DNA from 2 places in the Pseudobacillus sp. 179-B 2D1 NHS genome. Region 1 is predicted to be linked to the other one. Evidence: riboswitches for the same ligand, from Rfam matches in the RefSeq annotation. Region 1 holds a riboswitch; the other holds the start of a gene.
What was found. A riboswitch is a leader RNA that binds a small molecule or an ion and turns the genes downstream of it on or off. The one in region 1 is predicted to bind FMN.
Positions count from the first base shown of each region.

Region 2: another riboswitch for FMN. It lies ahead of ACH0BF_RS05635 (ECF transporter S component); the one in region 1 lies ahead of ribD (bifunctional diaminohydroxyphosphoribosylaminopyrimidine deaminase/5-amino-6-(5-phosphoribosylamino)uracil reductase RibD).

Region 1 is NZ_JBIQDP010000001.1:57,883-65,436, forward strand. Features, by position in the region: gene ACH0BF_RS00395 (GH25 family lysozyme) at 1-123, shown strand, start outside; gene ACH0BF_RS00400 (hypothetical protein) at 157-837, opposite strand; gene ACH0BF_RS00405 (hypothetical protein) at 966-1,187, shown strand; FMN riboswitch at 1,347-1,488, shown strand; gene ribD (bifunctional diaminohydroxyphosphoribosylaminopyrimidine deaminase/5-amino-6-(5-phosphoribosylamino)uracil reductase RibD) at 1,638-2,726, shown strand; gene ribE (riboflavin synthase) at 2,732-3,379, shown strand; gene ACH0BF_RS00420 (bifunctional 3,4-dihydroxy-2-butanone-4-phosphate synthase/GTP cyclohydrolase II) at 3,402-4,595, shown strand; gene ribH (6,7-dimethyl-8-ribityllumazine synthase) at 4,612-5,082, shown strand; gene ACH0BF_RS00430 (hypothetical protein) at 5,168-5,629, opposite strand; gene ACH0BF_RS00435 (hypothetical protein) at 5,752-5,955, opposite strand; gene ACH0BF_RS00440 (NCS2 family permease) at 6,223-7,509, shown strand.
Region 2 is NZ_JBIQDP010000004.1:88,464-96,017, reverse strand. Features, by position in the region: gene ACH0BF_RS05650 (YpbB family protein) at 1-84, opposite strand, end outside; gene ACH0BF_RS05645 (ferredoxin) at 303-551, shown strand; gene ACH0BF_RS05640 (methyl-accepting chemotaxis protein) at 603-2,291, opposite strand; gene ACH0BF_RS05635 (ECF transporter S component) at 2,468-3,043, opposite strand; FMN riboswitch at 3,194-3,324, opposite strand; gene ACH0BF_RS05630 (hypothetical protein) at 3,455-3,643, opposite strand; gene ACH0BF_RS05625 (ATP-binding protein) at 3,750-5,522, opposite strand; gene ACH0BF_RS05620 (response regulator transcription factor) at 5,519-6,235, opposite strand; gene ccsB (c-type cytochrome biogenesis protein CcsB) at 6,367-7,554, opposite strand.

The DNA.
Region 1 (7,554 bases):
CCATTTACCAAAGAAAAGCGTATCTGGACCGGTGTATTTGAAACCCTTGAATCTGCAACCATTGCTCAGCAAGATATTAGACGAGAGTTTGGTTTTAATCCGCAAATCAGGCAAGAACAATAAGAAAAGCCCCGCTCGTTTGAGTGGAGCTTATTTTTATTGCCAGTGTTTTTTCCAGTCTCTAATTACTACATTTGGTTTATTGTAAACTGTGTCAGCTGTTTGAAGTACATTCTTCGTGGGATCAAAGACCGCTCCACTAAAAAACCATTTATTGTCTTCAACACTATACCAACTGATTAGAAACTCGTTTTTTCTTAATACTTGAGCTCTAAGAGTATAAGCAGCTCCAGTAATATGAGTTAAAACACCATTCTTTATATAATACCAATCGGCGTTCTCCCAATACTCACTGTCCGTTTCCGCAACTGCCAGAATGTCCGGTTGTCCCTTGTATTTAGAAGGGTACATATGAACAGATTTCTTTGTTGCATTTAATGTGTAGTCTCTAAAATAATGACTAGACTTTTTGATATGGCTTGTTCCAACCTTTTGTGTGTAGAGTGTGTAATTCCCTCTGTAAAGTAAATCTCCTTCATTAGCACCGGCCCAAACATGCGCCCAATCACCACGGTTGTATGAGGCAATCGCCTTTTTCTCTCTAACCCCGGCAAAATACACTTTATAAGCCACACCATTTGCATCTTTCAATGTGTATGTAACTCGGCTTTGTTTAGGACTGATCGGATTTTTCGCTGCTTCTGCATTTGAATGAAAGGCTGTAAAACCGACAAGTAATAAGACCATAGATATAAGTACCTTTAAATATTTCTTCATTTCTTTCCTCCTTTTTTATTTATAAGTTTATTTTATCAGGTAAAATAGGATTGGGAAGAAATAATTAGAAATTTTTTCTAATTATTTGATTATATAGTTCTACATATCATGTGAAGGAGAGGATGTTATTGTCGTTGAATAGTATTAAGGACTTTAAAGAGTTGGAAAAATTCAGGTGTGAAAATAATATAAATCTTCGATGCAGAAAGACAGGGCTCTTTTTGAGACATTTGGAGCCAATAGAAGGAGCCATGCTTTTTCTTGTATTAGAAGACGGATCATTGGTGGAAATGGCAGCACATCAATTAGAAGAAGCATTTGAGATTGTGGCATTGCCAACAAAAAAATAAAGAAAATGGCTCTTTTGTTTTATTGGGGACCATGGGGACCAATTGGGGACCAAATTCATCAAAAACCTTCTTTTTTGACTCGAATTAATCATAATGGGAAGATTAAAAACCTTGACACAATCGTATTCCTAGAGTAATAATAAGAATTAACTTGAATAGTGTATCCTTCGGGGCGGGGTGAAATTCCCCACCGGCGGTGATGAGCAATGGCTCTTAGTCCGTGACCCGCGTTCGTTTGAAAGCGGTGGATTCGGTGAAATTCCGAAGCCGACAGTGAAAGTCTGGATGGGAGAAGGATGAGGCATTTTAAAAATGGATTTTTAAGATGCTTATTTGGCTATGCCTTTTACGCCCCGTATATTTTATATATACGGGGCTTTGTTGGTTTATTGGCTGTAAACCATTCATTGGACGAAAATACTTATTGGATGGAGAGAGAGGACTAGCGAAATGTTAAAGGAACAATATATGGAGTTAGCCTTGTCGATTGCGGAGGGCGTCAGAGGACAGACGTCTCCGAACCCGCCGGTTGGCGCTGTAGTCGTGAAGGACGGACGTGTGATTGGAATGGGCGCTCACTTGAAAGCAGGCACTCCCCACGCGGAAGTTCATGCGCTTCGTGCCGCCGGAGAAGAAGCGATGGGAGCTGATTTGTATGTTACGTTGGAGCCTTGCTCACATCATGGAAAGACGCCGCCGTGCGCAGACCTTGTCGTTTCAACCGGAATCAAGCGGGTCTTTATCGCGACGATGGACCCGAATCCGCAGGTGAGCGGAAAAGGTATCCAGAAATTGAAAGCTGCCGGTATCGAAGTGGAGATTGGCATTTGCCAGGACCGCGCAGATCACCTGTTACAACCGTTTTTTCATTTTATTGAACATAACACCCCCTTCGTCACAATGAAAACAGCCATTACAGCCGATGGCAAAACAGCCGCCTACACAGGTCATAGCCGCTGGATAACAGATGCGCCGGCAAGAGAAGATGTTCATGGTTTGAGACATGAGCATGATGCGATTTTAGTCGGTGTGAATACCGTTCTTCAGGACAACCCTCTCCTTACTACCCGTTTGCCCCACGGAGGAAAACACCCCATTCGAGTCATTTTAGACACACATTTACGTACTCCTATAACTGCAAAAGTAATCGAAAACAAAGAAGCCGAGACGCTTATTATCTGTGGCAACGAAGCCTCTCTTGACAAAGAAGAAGCGTTAATTACCGCAGGCGCTGATGTGATTCGCTTGGAAACGGCTGATATTCCAATCCCTCTTCTTTTAAAAAAATTAGGGGAGGAAGGGATCATGACGCTGCTCGTAGAAGGCGGCGGTGAAGTGAATGCTTCCTTTTACCAGGAAAAAGCCTTTCAACGACTGATCATTTACATGGCACCTAAGCTCATTGGCGGCAAAATCGCGCCGACTCCTTTCGGGGGAGAAGGATTCCCAACGATGGATGAGTCCATTCCATTAACGTTTGATAAGGTGGAAATGATCGGACAAGATATTAAGATTACGGCTTCACGGAAAGAAGGGTGACAATATTGTTCACTGGCATTATCGAAGAAATTGGCACCATTGAAGAGGTGCTTGCCCGGACCCAGTCGATGCAGCTGACAATTGCGGCCTCAAAAGTGCTGGAGGATGTCCAGCTCGGGGATAGCATCGCGGTGAACGGTGTCTGCTTAACCGTTACAAGTTTTACCGCTGAGCGTTTTACGGTTGATGTTATGCCGGAAACGTTCCAGGACACTTCCTTGAACAAAGTAAATCGGGGATCAAAAGTGAATTTGGAACGGGCGATGGCAGCGAATGGCCGTTTTGGTGGTCATTTCGTTTCCGGCCACGTAGACGGTGTCGGGACAATATCGGGCAAGAAACAAGTTGAAAATGCGCTTTATGTGGATATCACTTATTCGGCTGAGCTGGCGCCTTACCTGATGCCGAAAGGATCGGTGGCGCTAGATGGAACATCATTAACAATTTTTTATGTGTCTGAAAAAGAAATAACGATCTCGCTCATTCCGCATACACAAGAGGAAACGATTTTAGCGAAAAAAGCGATCGGTGATCCAGTTAATATTGAATGTGACATGCTTGCGAAATATGTAGAGCGAATGATGAATCGGCAAGCGGAAAAACCAGCTTCCAACGTAACGATGGAGCTGTTGGAAAAACACGGCTTTGCCTAATAATACAAACGAGGTGAAAAAGATGTTTGCATCGATAGAAGAAGCACTGGAAGACCTTAGAAATGGGAAAGTCATCATCGTTGTGGACGATGAAGATCGCGAAAACGAAGGCGACTTTGTCGGCCTGGCAGACCTGGCTGATGCCGAAATGGTGAATTTCATGGCGAAGGTGGGCCGCGGCCTCATTTGCGTACCAGTGGAAGAAGAAAAAGCCCAACAACTCGGCTTAAATATGATGGTTGATCATAATACAGACAGCCACGGAACCGCATTTACTGTGAGCATTGACCACGTATCGACTCACACAGGGATCAGCGCCTTTGAACGGGCAGCAACGATTCAGGAAATGATGAAGAAGGATGCAGCGCCTGCCGATTTTAAACGGCCAGGCCATATTTTCCCGCTCATTGCCAAAAAAGGCGGTGTATTAAAACGGGCCGGCCATACAGAAGCAGCGGTGGATTTAGCGCTGCTTGCCGGCCATCAAGGTGCGGGTGTGATTTGTGAGATTATGAAGGAAGATGGAACGATGGCAAGACTTCCGGATTTATTCGCGATGGCGGAAGAGTTGGATTTGAAAATCGTTACCATCCAACATTTAATTGAATATCGCCGCAAGAAGGAAGCATTGGTTACCCGGGAAGTAGAAATTGAGCTGCCGACAGAATTCGGCCACTTTAAAGCGGTTGGCTACACGGAAAATTTGACGGGCAAAGACCATGTAGCCCTTATTAAAGGTGATGTAAGCGATGGTTCTCCTGTGCTTGTCCGTGTTCATTCGGAATGCTTAACAGGCGATGTTTTCGGTTCCTACCGTTGTGACTGCGGCCCTCAATTGCATGCGGCGCTTCAGCAAATCGAAGAAGCGGGCCGCGGCGTCTTGCTTTATATGAGGCAGGAAGGCCGTGGCATCGGTTTGATCAACAAGCTGAAGGCGTACAAGCTGCAGGAACAGGGCTATGATACAGTAGAAGCCAATGAAAAGCTTGGCTTCCCGGACGATCTGCGTGATTACGGCATTGGGGCTCAAATTTTACGTGACCTCGGCGTTAAAGAAATGAAGCTGTTAACAAATAACCCGCGTAAGATTGCCGGCTTAAAAGGCTACGGCTTAGAAATCATCGATCGCGTGCCGCTGGAAATGCCACCGAAAGATGAAAACCGCCGCTATTTGGAAACGAAAGTAACAAAGTTAGGTCATTTTTTAACTATTTAATTAGGGAGAGAAGAACATGAGCAGAACATTTGAAGGGAATTTAATTGGAACAGGCTTGAAGGTGGGCATCGTTGTCGCCCGCTTTAATGAATTTATTACTGGTAAATTACTGAGCGGAGCAGAGGATGCCCTGCGCCGTCACGGAGTTGAAGAAGAAAACGTGGATACCGCTTGGGTACCGGGCGCATTTGAAATTCCGTTGATCGCCAAAAAGATGGCGGACAGCGGCAAATACGATGCCGTTATCACACTTGGCACAGTCATCCGCGGATCTACAGCTCACTTTGAATACGTTAGCAATGAAGCAACAAAAGGGGTAGCCCAAGCCGCCATGCAGTCAGGCGTACCGGTCATCTTCGGTGTGCTGACAACGGACACGATTGAGCAAGCGATTGAGCGCGCTGGTACAAAAGCTGGCAACAAAGGCTGGGAAGCTGCTGCGACAGCGATTGAGATGGCAAACTTGGTCAGATCGATCGAAGGATAATAGAAAGACCTGCCCCTGCTGTTTTGAGACGGAAACGGGGCAGGTTATTTGAGGAAATAATAAGGTAAAGTAAATATTGCAAAGCTTATGACTGAAAGGGAGCACCTATAAAGAAAACCTTGATGCGGGCATCAAGGTTTTCTTCTTGACCGTTAAAATCTAATTTTACTTTAGGAATGCTCTTTAAACTGATAGACGAAAGAAATCCAAGCTTTTCTTTAAGGCATGCTTCACAAAATTCCTCTGCTCTGTATAGTATTTCCTTCTTTATCATGTTTATATCTAAGGCGTTTTGGAGTTCTTGAATCTTGTTTTTTACCTCCTCCAACTTAAGTGCATATTCTTTTCCTTTTTTAGTTATTTCGGGAGGAATGTGTTCTTTGAAATGTTCTGATACCTTAGCCACATCCTGACGGTTAAGACTGTCAACTCCACTATTAATTGCATCTTGAATCCTATTTTTAGCTTCATTTACTTTACGTGTCGCTTCTTCTCTTAAACATTGTTCCGCCGCTTCTGCTTCTCCAACTGGATTGCGGATAGGCATAGTAATTTCTCTCCTTGCAAAAAATGGATACAGTAAAAGGATTTCCTTTAAATGAAGAAAGGAGTGTGAGAAAGATGGGGAGATGAGAAAACGCCAGATAAATGGCGTTTAATCATTATTCATCATTGGTTGTCTCGCTTCTTTTTTGTGTTATCTGTTAAATTATTTACGGCGTTTTTAGTTGCATCAACAGTATTCATTGCAACGTTTTCTGTTGTTTCTAAAGCATTATGCATTGTTTCAAATGCAGAGCCTGCTGTGTTCTTAATGCTCTCTGTGACACTTTTGTTATTTTGCTGATTTTGACTATTTCTTTGATTATTCATTAAGTTTCACCTCCTAAGCAGGAATAGGATATGTATTTTATAATTAATTATTCAGACCATCTACACGAATCAATTTTCTTCAATTTGAAATCGTGTCACACACTCCTGTTTACCTGTTCTGCTTATTTGCAAACGGCAACGGGGCAGGTCCTTTTTTGTCAGTGTTGTTCTTCAAGTAGTGCTTTGATACAATACTTGTTGTGGCTTGGCTGTTTATGCAGCAAAAGCGGGTAGGGAGAGGGCGATGTACGAGAGGTACATTTATTTATGAAGAAGAGTGGAGGTTTTTTTCAGTTAGCTGATCACGGAACAACCATTAAGCGGGAAGTGACAGCGGGAGTTATCGGTTTCTTCACAATTATTTATATTGTGGCTGTTAACTCATTGATTTTGTCGGAGGCAGGCGTGCCATTTGAAGGAGCAGTCATTGCGACCATTCTCACTTCATTTATCGGCTGTGCGATTATGGCTTTTTGGGCAAATGCCCCTATTTTACTTGTGCCAGGCATGGGGCTGAACGCAATGTTTACGTATACATTCGTTCATGCGATGGCGCTGAGCTGGCAGGAAGCACTTGGAGTCGTCGCGGTATCAGGACTTATCTTTTTCCTAGTGACAGTGACGAAATTGGCCGATTGGCTCAATGCATCCATTCCGTCTGTTTTAAAGGAGGCCATTTCAGTCGGGTTAGGTTTTTTCCTAATGCTTATTGGACTGGAAAAGGGCGGGCTCGTTGTACGGGGAGAGCACTCCATTTTGGCGATGGGGAATCTGGGAGAACCGGCTGTGCTCCTTACCGTATTGACGCTGATCGTTACGATCATCGTCTTTTTGAAAGGCATTCAAGGCGGCTTCTTATGGAGCATTTTATTTGGCACCATCGCTGCCTGGGTAATGGGGTTGCTGCCGGAAGTAGGAGATACCTCTTTTTCCTTCGCTGTGTATGGCGATGTGTTTTCAGCATTTTCCCTGTCAAAATGGGCCACGGTTCCTTTCTGGTCTGCCGTGTTTTCGTTAACGATGGTGCTCATATTTGAAAATATCGGCCTTGTGCACGGCCATACGGAATTTGCCGGCCGTCCAGATAAGTTTAAGCGGGCGCTGCAAGCCAATGCCTTTTCCTCTTTTTTTTCAGGGATTTTGGGAACGAGCCCAACGGTGTCCACTGTGGAAAGTTCAGCGGTGATCGCTGCTGGCGGAAGAACAGGGCTAACGACATTGACGACAGGCGTCTTATTCCTGCTGTCGGTGTTTGCCATTCCTTACATGAAGCTGATTCCTGACATGGCCATCGCTCCGGTCCTAATGATGATTGGCAGCTTGATGATACAAAATATCCGCCATTTGGATTTGACGGACTTAACGGATGCTATCCCGGCGCTGTTTATTATTGTGATGATTCCATTCACATACAGCATAGCGGACGGGATTGCTGCCGGTTTTATTTTATATCCAATCTTAAAGATAGTTATGGGCAGAGGCCGCGAAGTATCCAAGCTCTTATGGATTGTTTCGTTGCTGTTTCTGTTTAACTTTGTCTTGCATTATGCATAATAGATAAAAAAGCACACCGCTGTTGGGCAGCGGTGTGCTTTTTTT
Region 2 (7,554 bases), on a different contig from region 1:
TAACAGATGAAAAATAGATGAAGCTGTTCTTTGTCCGTTTATTTGATTAATCATCATCAATAAGATTGCTTGTAGAAAAGGCATGGCTTGCCTCCCTTTTCGTACTTTCATTTATTTTACCATGAAATTTGTCAAAATTCCTCGTATGTGGAGGAATTGCTAATGAAAGCCTTATCATTTTTTTATTAAGAAATTATGATTGAAAAGAAAACTAATCGGATATACAATGAGGGAAGAAGTTTTCAAACGAGCGTGGGTAAGCAAATGCCACATAGCTTGGATAGATCTTAGGAGGTTTTGACATGCCAAAATATACAATTGTTGATCAGGATACATGCATTGCCTGTGGCGCCTGCGGTGCTGCTGCCCCTGATATCTATGACTACGATGATGAAGGCCTTGCATTCGTAATTTTAGATGACAATGAAGGAAACACGCCAGTTCCGGAAGTATTGGAAGAAGACATGCAGGATGCTTTTGAAGGCTGCCCAACAGACTCGATCAAAGTGGCAGATGAGCCATTTGAAGGCGACCCTTTAAAACACGAATAAAACGTGCCAGTAAAAAACCGGTGAGACAAGGATCTCACCGGTTTTTTATCTTTACATCCTGAATTTACTCGCTTCAGTTTGAAGCTCTGTAGCCAATGAGGCCAGAGCTTGTGAACTTGTTGCTATTTGTTCAATGGCTGCTAGCTGTTCTTCAGTCGCTGCGCTCGAATCATGGGCTATAGTAGCAGTTTTTTCAGCAATTGCTCTTACTTGATGAGCACTCTGTGAAACAGCTTCTGTCATGGCTTCTAATTCTTCAATCGCTGCTGAAACGGTCTCTACTTTTTCCCCTACATCTGTTACAGATGACTTGATCTCCTTGAACACTTTAAGGGATGTTTGTGAAGCAGATAAGCCTTGTTCCACCTTATTGCTTCCAGCCTGAATAGATGCAGCGGCTAAACTTGTGTCCTTTTGGATTTCTTTGACCATCGCAGCAATTTCAGCCGCAGAAGTTTTTGACTGCTCAGCAAGTTTGCGCACCTCTTCTGCCACGACAGCAAAGCCTTTTCCAGCTTCCCCTGCACGCGCCGCTTCAATGGCCGCATTTAAGGCGAGCAAATTGGTCTGCTCAGAAATAGCGGTAATTAACCCGGTCACCTTCTGTATCTCAGACGCATGGTTTTCTAAAATTTTCATGTACTCTTCTGTTTCTTTTATGGACACATGAATATCTTCAATTTGATCAGATACATGCTCAGTAGCCTCTTCTCCCTGGCCAACTAACGATTCTACTACTTCAGCAGAATGAAGCATGTTTTCGTTGCTTTCGGCAATCTGTTTAATCCCCTCTGACATTTCCTCCATAGACACCACTGCCTCGCTAATAAGCTCTCGCTGCATGCTGCTTCCTTTCATATTTTCCTCCGCTGTACTTGCCATCATTTGCGAAGAAGCAGCGCTTTGTTCTGTACTAGCTGACAATTCCTGAGATTGGGCAGATAGTTGGAGAGCAGATTGATTAACCTTGCCAAGGATATTTTGCAAATCCTCTACCAGCTGATTGAAGGCCATTCCCATTTCTCCAACCTCGTCTTTATTTCTTATGCGCAGCTTGTCTACCTGCAAATTACCTGCTGTCACTTCCTTCAAGGCAGCTGTTACCTTTCTGACTGGTCTTGTAATCGATCGTGCTATGAAATAAGCAATAACGCCTCCTAAAATCGTTCCGGCTGCTACAAGCAAAATTAAAAATATTTTTGTTGCCACCACGTAACGTTTTAGTTCCGTTCTTGTTTCGTTCACCTCTTCCATCTGCACTTGTTTTAATTCCAATGCTTTATCTTTTAATGCTTCTTCCGCTTCGTTAGTCTCGGTGACATATTTATTTGTTTCAGCTTCCAGGCCCTTCTCCTGGCTTTCAAAGACTTTAGAAGTAAGTTCGTTATATCGGGCGCCCGCCTCTTCTAGTTCATTTAATATTTCCTTAGTCTTTGACTGTTTAGTTGCCTGTTTAAGTTCACTAAGTATGTTGGCAAATTCTTCTTGTTTTGACTTAATTGCGTCCAAATCCCGCTGTTCAGAAAAGGCAAAGTAAGCGAGCGAGTTGATAGACATATCTTTTTCTATGGTAATTACTTCATTCACCATTTCTATCTTTTTTACACGGTCATCAAGCAAGAACGTGTATTCCTTATCAATTTTGATAGCTGCCAGGTACCCAATAACCCCTACGATAACTAAAATCACCAAAACTGCAATAAATCCAGAGTATAACTTTTTTCCTATTGAAAAATTCACTATTTGCTCCTCCACTTCATCTTTCTTCCGTATAAATGTCTATTTTCTACGGATAATTATACCCTTTGCACTATAACATTCAAGAACTTTTTGACTGGTACACAGGTCCATGGGAGCATATAAAAAAGCTCTAAAAGTCTTTTCATCCACTTTTAGAGCTTATTATTAGTAACATTTTAAGAGACAGCTGTTTGTTTACGCATCCAAACGTAAATTCGGGAATAAATGAGCATAAAGACAGCAGCCATTAAAATTCCTTTAACAATATTAAAAGGCAGGATAGCTGAAACGACCATTTGCTTCGTCTCCGGCGCACTCATAGCTGGTGCGTTTAAGAAAAGTGTATAAGCAGGAAGAACAATATAGTAATTTAACACGCTCATCATAACTGCCATAAACACCGTTCCACCTACTAAAGCAAAAGTTAAGCCTTTTTTCGTCTCAAACTTCTTATATACATAATAAACCGGAAGAATAAAAGCAATGCCAGCAACGAAGTTGGCTAAGTGGCCGACTGGCACACCGGTCGGACTTCCAGTCATAAAAAAGTCTAAAATATTTTTCACTAGTTCTACCATAATACCAGCAAGCGGCCCAAAGATAATAGCAGCGATTAGTGCAGGAATGTCGCTGAAGTCAATCATTAAAAAGCTTGGAAACGGGGGAATTGGAAAATTCAGCAGCATGAGTAAATAAGAAAGCGTGCTCAATAACCCCACAGACGTCAACATACGGATATTCATTTTTTTCACAACAATTCTCTCCTTCTTCTCATTCATCATTCATAAGAAGAAAGGCTGCCAAATCCTTGAGGAACAACAAACCCCCAAGCTAGTAGCTTGAGGGAGAAAAGTCATACTCAAATAAACGTTCAAATCTGCACATTTTGAACGCCGGCAGACCTTCACCTTCTCCCATCCAGACTATACTGTCGGCTTTGGCTTCTCACCAAATCAACCTTGCGGCTCGCGGGCTTAGAAACGATTATTTCCATACCGCCGGTCGGGAATTTCACCCTGCCCCGAAGATGAATATAAGATTTTTCCTAGCGGCCTTCACCTGTTACAACAACAAGTAACGACCAGTAGATTTAATTAAATAATAACAATCCCCCAAAAAAAAAGCAAGGGGGGCAGCCCCTTGCTTTTGCTAATAACCTAGATTTACATACTTTGCTGCCGAGCCACACTATCTGTATGTACCCTTCCTGCTATCTCCTCCAAGTGACTATTATGGATAAGAGACTGCTTTTTCTCATTTCTTGATTGTGCAAGCCCTCCCCCGATCATCAACAAACTAACACACAAAGCCATAAGCAAAGCGATCATAAAACGTTTCATGTAGTCTTTCATGGTGCACCGCCTCCAACTTGCTTTTTTGCTGCCCTTTTAGTTGTATGACGGAAAGCGTTTCCAGTATGACTATTTTTCTGGATAAACAAGCAAAGCGGTAAATTACTTACTCTCCGGGCAGGCGAAATGAGAAAATGGTTCCTTGTCCCAATTTGCTCTGTACTTTAATGCTGCCATTATGAGCGGAGATAATATTCTTTGCAATGGAAAGGCCGAGCCCCGTTCCAGAACGGCCTCTTGTCCGGGCCTTATCCCCTTTGTAAAAGCGTTCAAACACAAAAGGCAAATCCTCTTCGCTAATTCCCGCTCCAGAATCCTGGACGGATATATGATGGCCATCTGCTTTTAACTCATAGCTCACTTTTACGAAGCCATGTTCCGGTGTATGGCGCAAAGCATTATCAATCAAGTTGGTTAAAACTTGCTCAATGCGATCAGGATCCAATTTAGTTAATATTTTTTCATTAGGAATCTGCCACGTTAAATCAATATGCTTTTCTTTGGCAATCCCTTGGAATTTATCAGTCACCCGCTGAATAAACGCTGGAAAATCCACTTCTTCTAGATTCAAAGAAATATGTCCCGCCTCCATCCGTGCCAAATCTAAAAGCTCATTGACAAGCCGGCCAATCCGCAGTGACTCATCATAAATGATTCGAGCCATTTCTCTTTTTTCGTCTTCTGTAGCAGCAATATCATCAATGATTGCCTCGCTATAGCCTTGAAGCATAGAAATCGGCGTACGAAGCTCATGAGAAACGTTCGCTACAAAATCCTTTCTTAACTTGTCAAGCCGGCGCTCTTCCGTCATATCACGAACAACAGCAACCGCTCCACGAACGTTTTTCCCATTATAAAGCGGACTAACAATAATGACATAAGAACGGCCTTGAATAGAAAACTCGCCAATTTTTTCGGTCTCTGTTTGAACCGCCTCTTTCAAGAGTTCTTCGACGAGCGAAGGCATCATTTGCTTTGGGTTTTCTTTCTCCACTTCATAATACCAATTTTGCAAAAATCGTTCTGCCGGCGGGTTAGTAATTAAGATCGTGCCGTCCCGGTTAAAGGTTATAACGCCATCAGCCATACTGCTCAAGATGCTAGCCAGTTGCTCTTTTTCCTGGTTTAACGCGTGAATATTGTGATTGAGCTGCTTTGCCATTTGATTGAACGAAGTGGCCAGCGCCCCAATTTCATCACTCGTTAAAATAGGAACCGTCGTATCGAAGTTTCCTTTCGTCAGTTCATTGGCTGCCTCTCTCATTTTACGCAAAGGAGCTGTAATTCTCGTTGACAGGAAAAAGGCAAAAATCGTCGTTAAAAAAATCGCAATGCCAGCAGCCAGCAGAATAAGCTTCGTCGTTTGATGAGAGGTTTCTTTAATGACTTCAAGAGATTGATAAATGATAACAGCGCCGCCCTGGCCCTTCTTCATTTCGAGTGGAACAGCAATAGCAATTGAGTTCTCATGGCGATTGGTCCGGCCGTCTTCATTTACCTCCAATTCTGCTTTTACTTTCTTTTTATCTGTAAATACACGAGATAATATAGGGTGATTCACTATCTCACTTCGTTTGAGTCGATTGAGGGCCGAATCATTCGGTGAATAATGAAAAGTCTCTCTGTTTTCAGCAATAATGACATGAACAGGCTCATCCACCAGCTCCCAGGCTACTTCCATTCCTGTTTTTTTGTCTTCATGTTCGGAAATTACCTTAGCGATTTTTACCGCTGTTTCTGATAATCCGCTCTCCACTTCGTTCGTATGATAATTCTCAAAGAATTCCAGCAACAAAATGGTAAGAAAGAAAAGAACAAAAGAAACGAGCAGCAAAATCGTCATCCACAGTTTCCCTACTACACTTCTCCAAAGCTTCATTCATTTACGACCTCAAATTTATAGCCTACTCCCCATACTGTCACAATCATTTTTGATGCTTTCTCTGACACTTTATTTAATTTTTCACGCAGGCGCTTTACATGTGTATCCACTGTGCGCAAGTCGCCAAAAAACTCATAATGCCATACTTCTTTTAGTAAATGCTCCCGGTCAAATACTTTGTCCGGCGATTTAGCAAGAAAATAAAGCAGTTCATACTCTTTAGGTGTTAAATTCACTTCTTCTCCATCAGCAGTAACGCGGTGTGCGTCATTATCAATGGTTAAATGCGGATAGACAATTAAATCTTTAGACTTTGTATCCGTTTGTAAATAAGAGGTTGGCGAAGATCTTCTAAGCAGTGCTTTGACCCGCAAAACAACTTCTCTCGGACTGAACGGCTTCACAATATAGTCATCCGTCCCCACTTCAAAGCCTTGGACCCGGTTTGCCTCTTCTCCTTTTGCCGTTAACATGATTACAGGCGTAGATTTCTTTTCTCGCAATTCCTTGCACACTTCAATGCCGTCTTTACCAGGCATCATAATATCCAACAGAATGCAGTCATATTCTTTATTCAACGCAAGCTCAAGAGCTGCTTCTCCGTCTTCTGCTTCATCGACTTCATAATTTTCACGCTCTAAATACATCCGAAGCAGACGACGTATCCTTTCTTCATCGTCAACGACTAAAATTTTCAGTTCATTATCCACCTAAATTCCTCCCTATATGTACAATAAAATTCCTTCTAAACTGCAATCTTGTCTTTATTATCAACTAATCAAAGCTGTTTTTCAATTCATTCGCGCCTTTATAAAAAAGCCTCCGCACAAGGCGGAGACAGTTAGGCATATGAATGAAGACCAGCAATAACCAGGTTGACAGCGACAAGGTTAAACATAATAATAACGAACCCGATTACAGCCAGCCAAGCTGACTTTTGTCCATGCCATCCTTTTGACAAGCGCAAATGCAAAAAGGCAGCATAGAACAGCCAAGTAATGAGCGCCCATACTTCTTTCGGGTCCCATCCCCAAAACCTTGTCCAAGCAATCTGCGCCCAAATCATTGCGAAGATTAAACCGCCAAGTGTGAAGACAGGAAAACCGATTAAGATAGCGCGATAACTGACCTCGTCCATTAAATCCGTGTTCACATTTTTAACGAGCGGCTTAACAAGGGCTCCAATGCGTTTTCTTGTCAGCAGGCGAATCAGGCCATACAATAATGCACCAGCAGCAAGTGACCAAATCGTCGTATTCAATTTTTTCGAATTAATAAAGGCCGGCATGTCTACAATCGGTTCAAACTTATCTTTCGTTAATAGTTTCCCCTCATTTGGACCCACAATCGCCGGTACAGTAAACGTCTCTTTAGCTACGTTGCCCTCTTTGTTAACATACTCAAATTGCGCTTCATAACCGGATAGCGTAAAGGTAGTTGTTACTGCGACAAACCCTACAACCGCAATAAGGCTATACATAATGAGTTCGAGCCAAATCGTCTGTTTGCTGCGCTTGGACTGATCAATCGTTTTCACTAAATAAACTAGTCCAGCAATAAAACTGATGGCAAGAATGCCTTCCCCGGCTGCCACAGTTGTTACGTGAATATGCAGCCATTGGCTTTGGAGAGCCGGAATGAGCGGGCTAATATCACGTGGAAACATGCTTGCATAAGCAATAATAACCAGTGCAACCGGCAAGGCAAACACGCCGAGCACAGGAAGACGATACATGAAATAAATAATGATAAAAGCGCCAACTAGCATCATTGAAAAGAATGTAATAAATTCAAATAGATTACTTACAGGCGCATGACCTGAAGCAGCCCATCGAGTAAAAAAGTAACCTAGCTGGGAAGCGAAGCCAAGCACAGCTACTGTAATACCTAATTTGCCCCAGCGGTTTTCTGCTTGTTTTTCTCCATTTTTCTTTGGACGAATGGCTCCGCCAAAGAAAAATGTCGCGATCAAATACATAATAAATGAAGCATATAGCAAATTCCCGCTCCATTGGACTAAATCGGACAT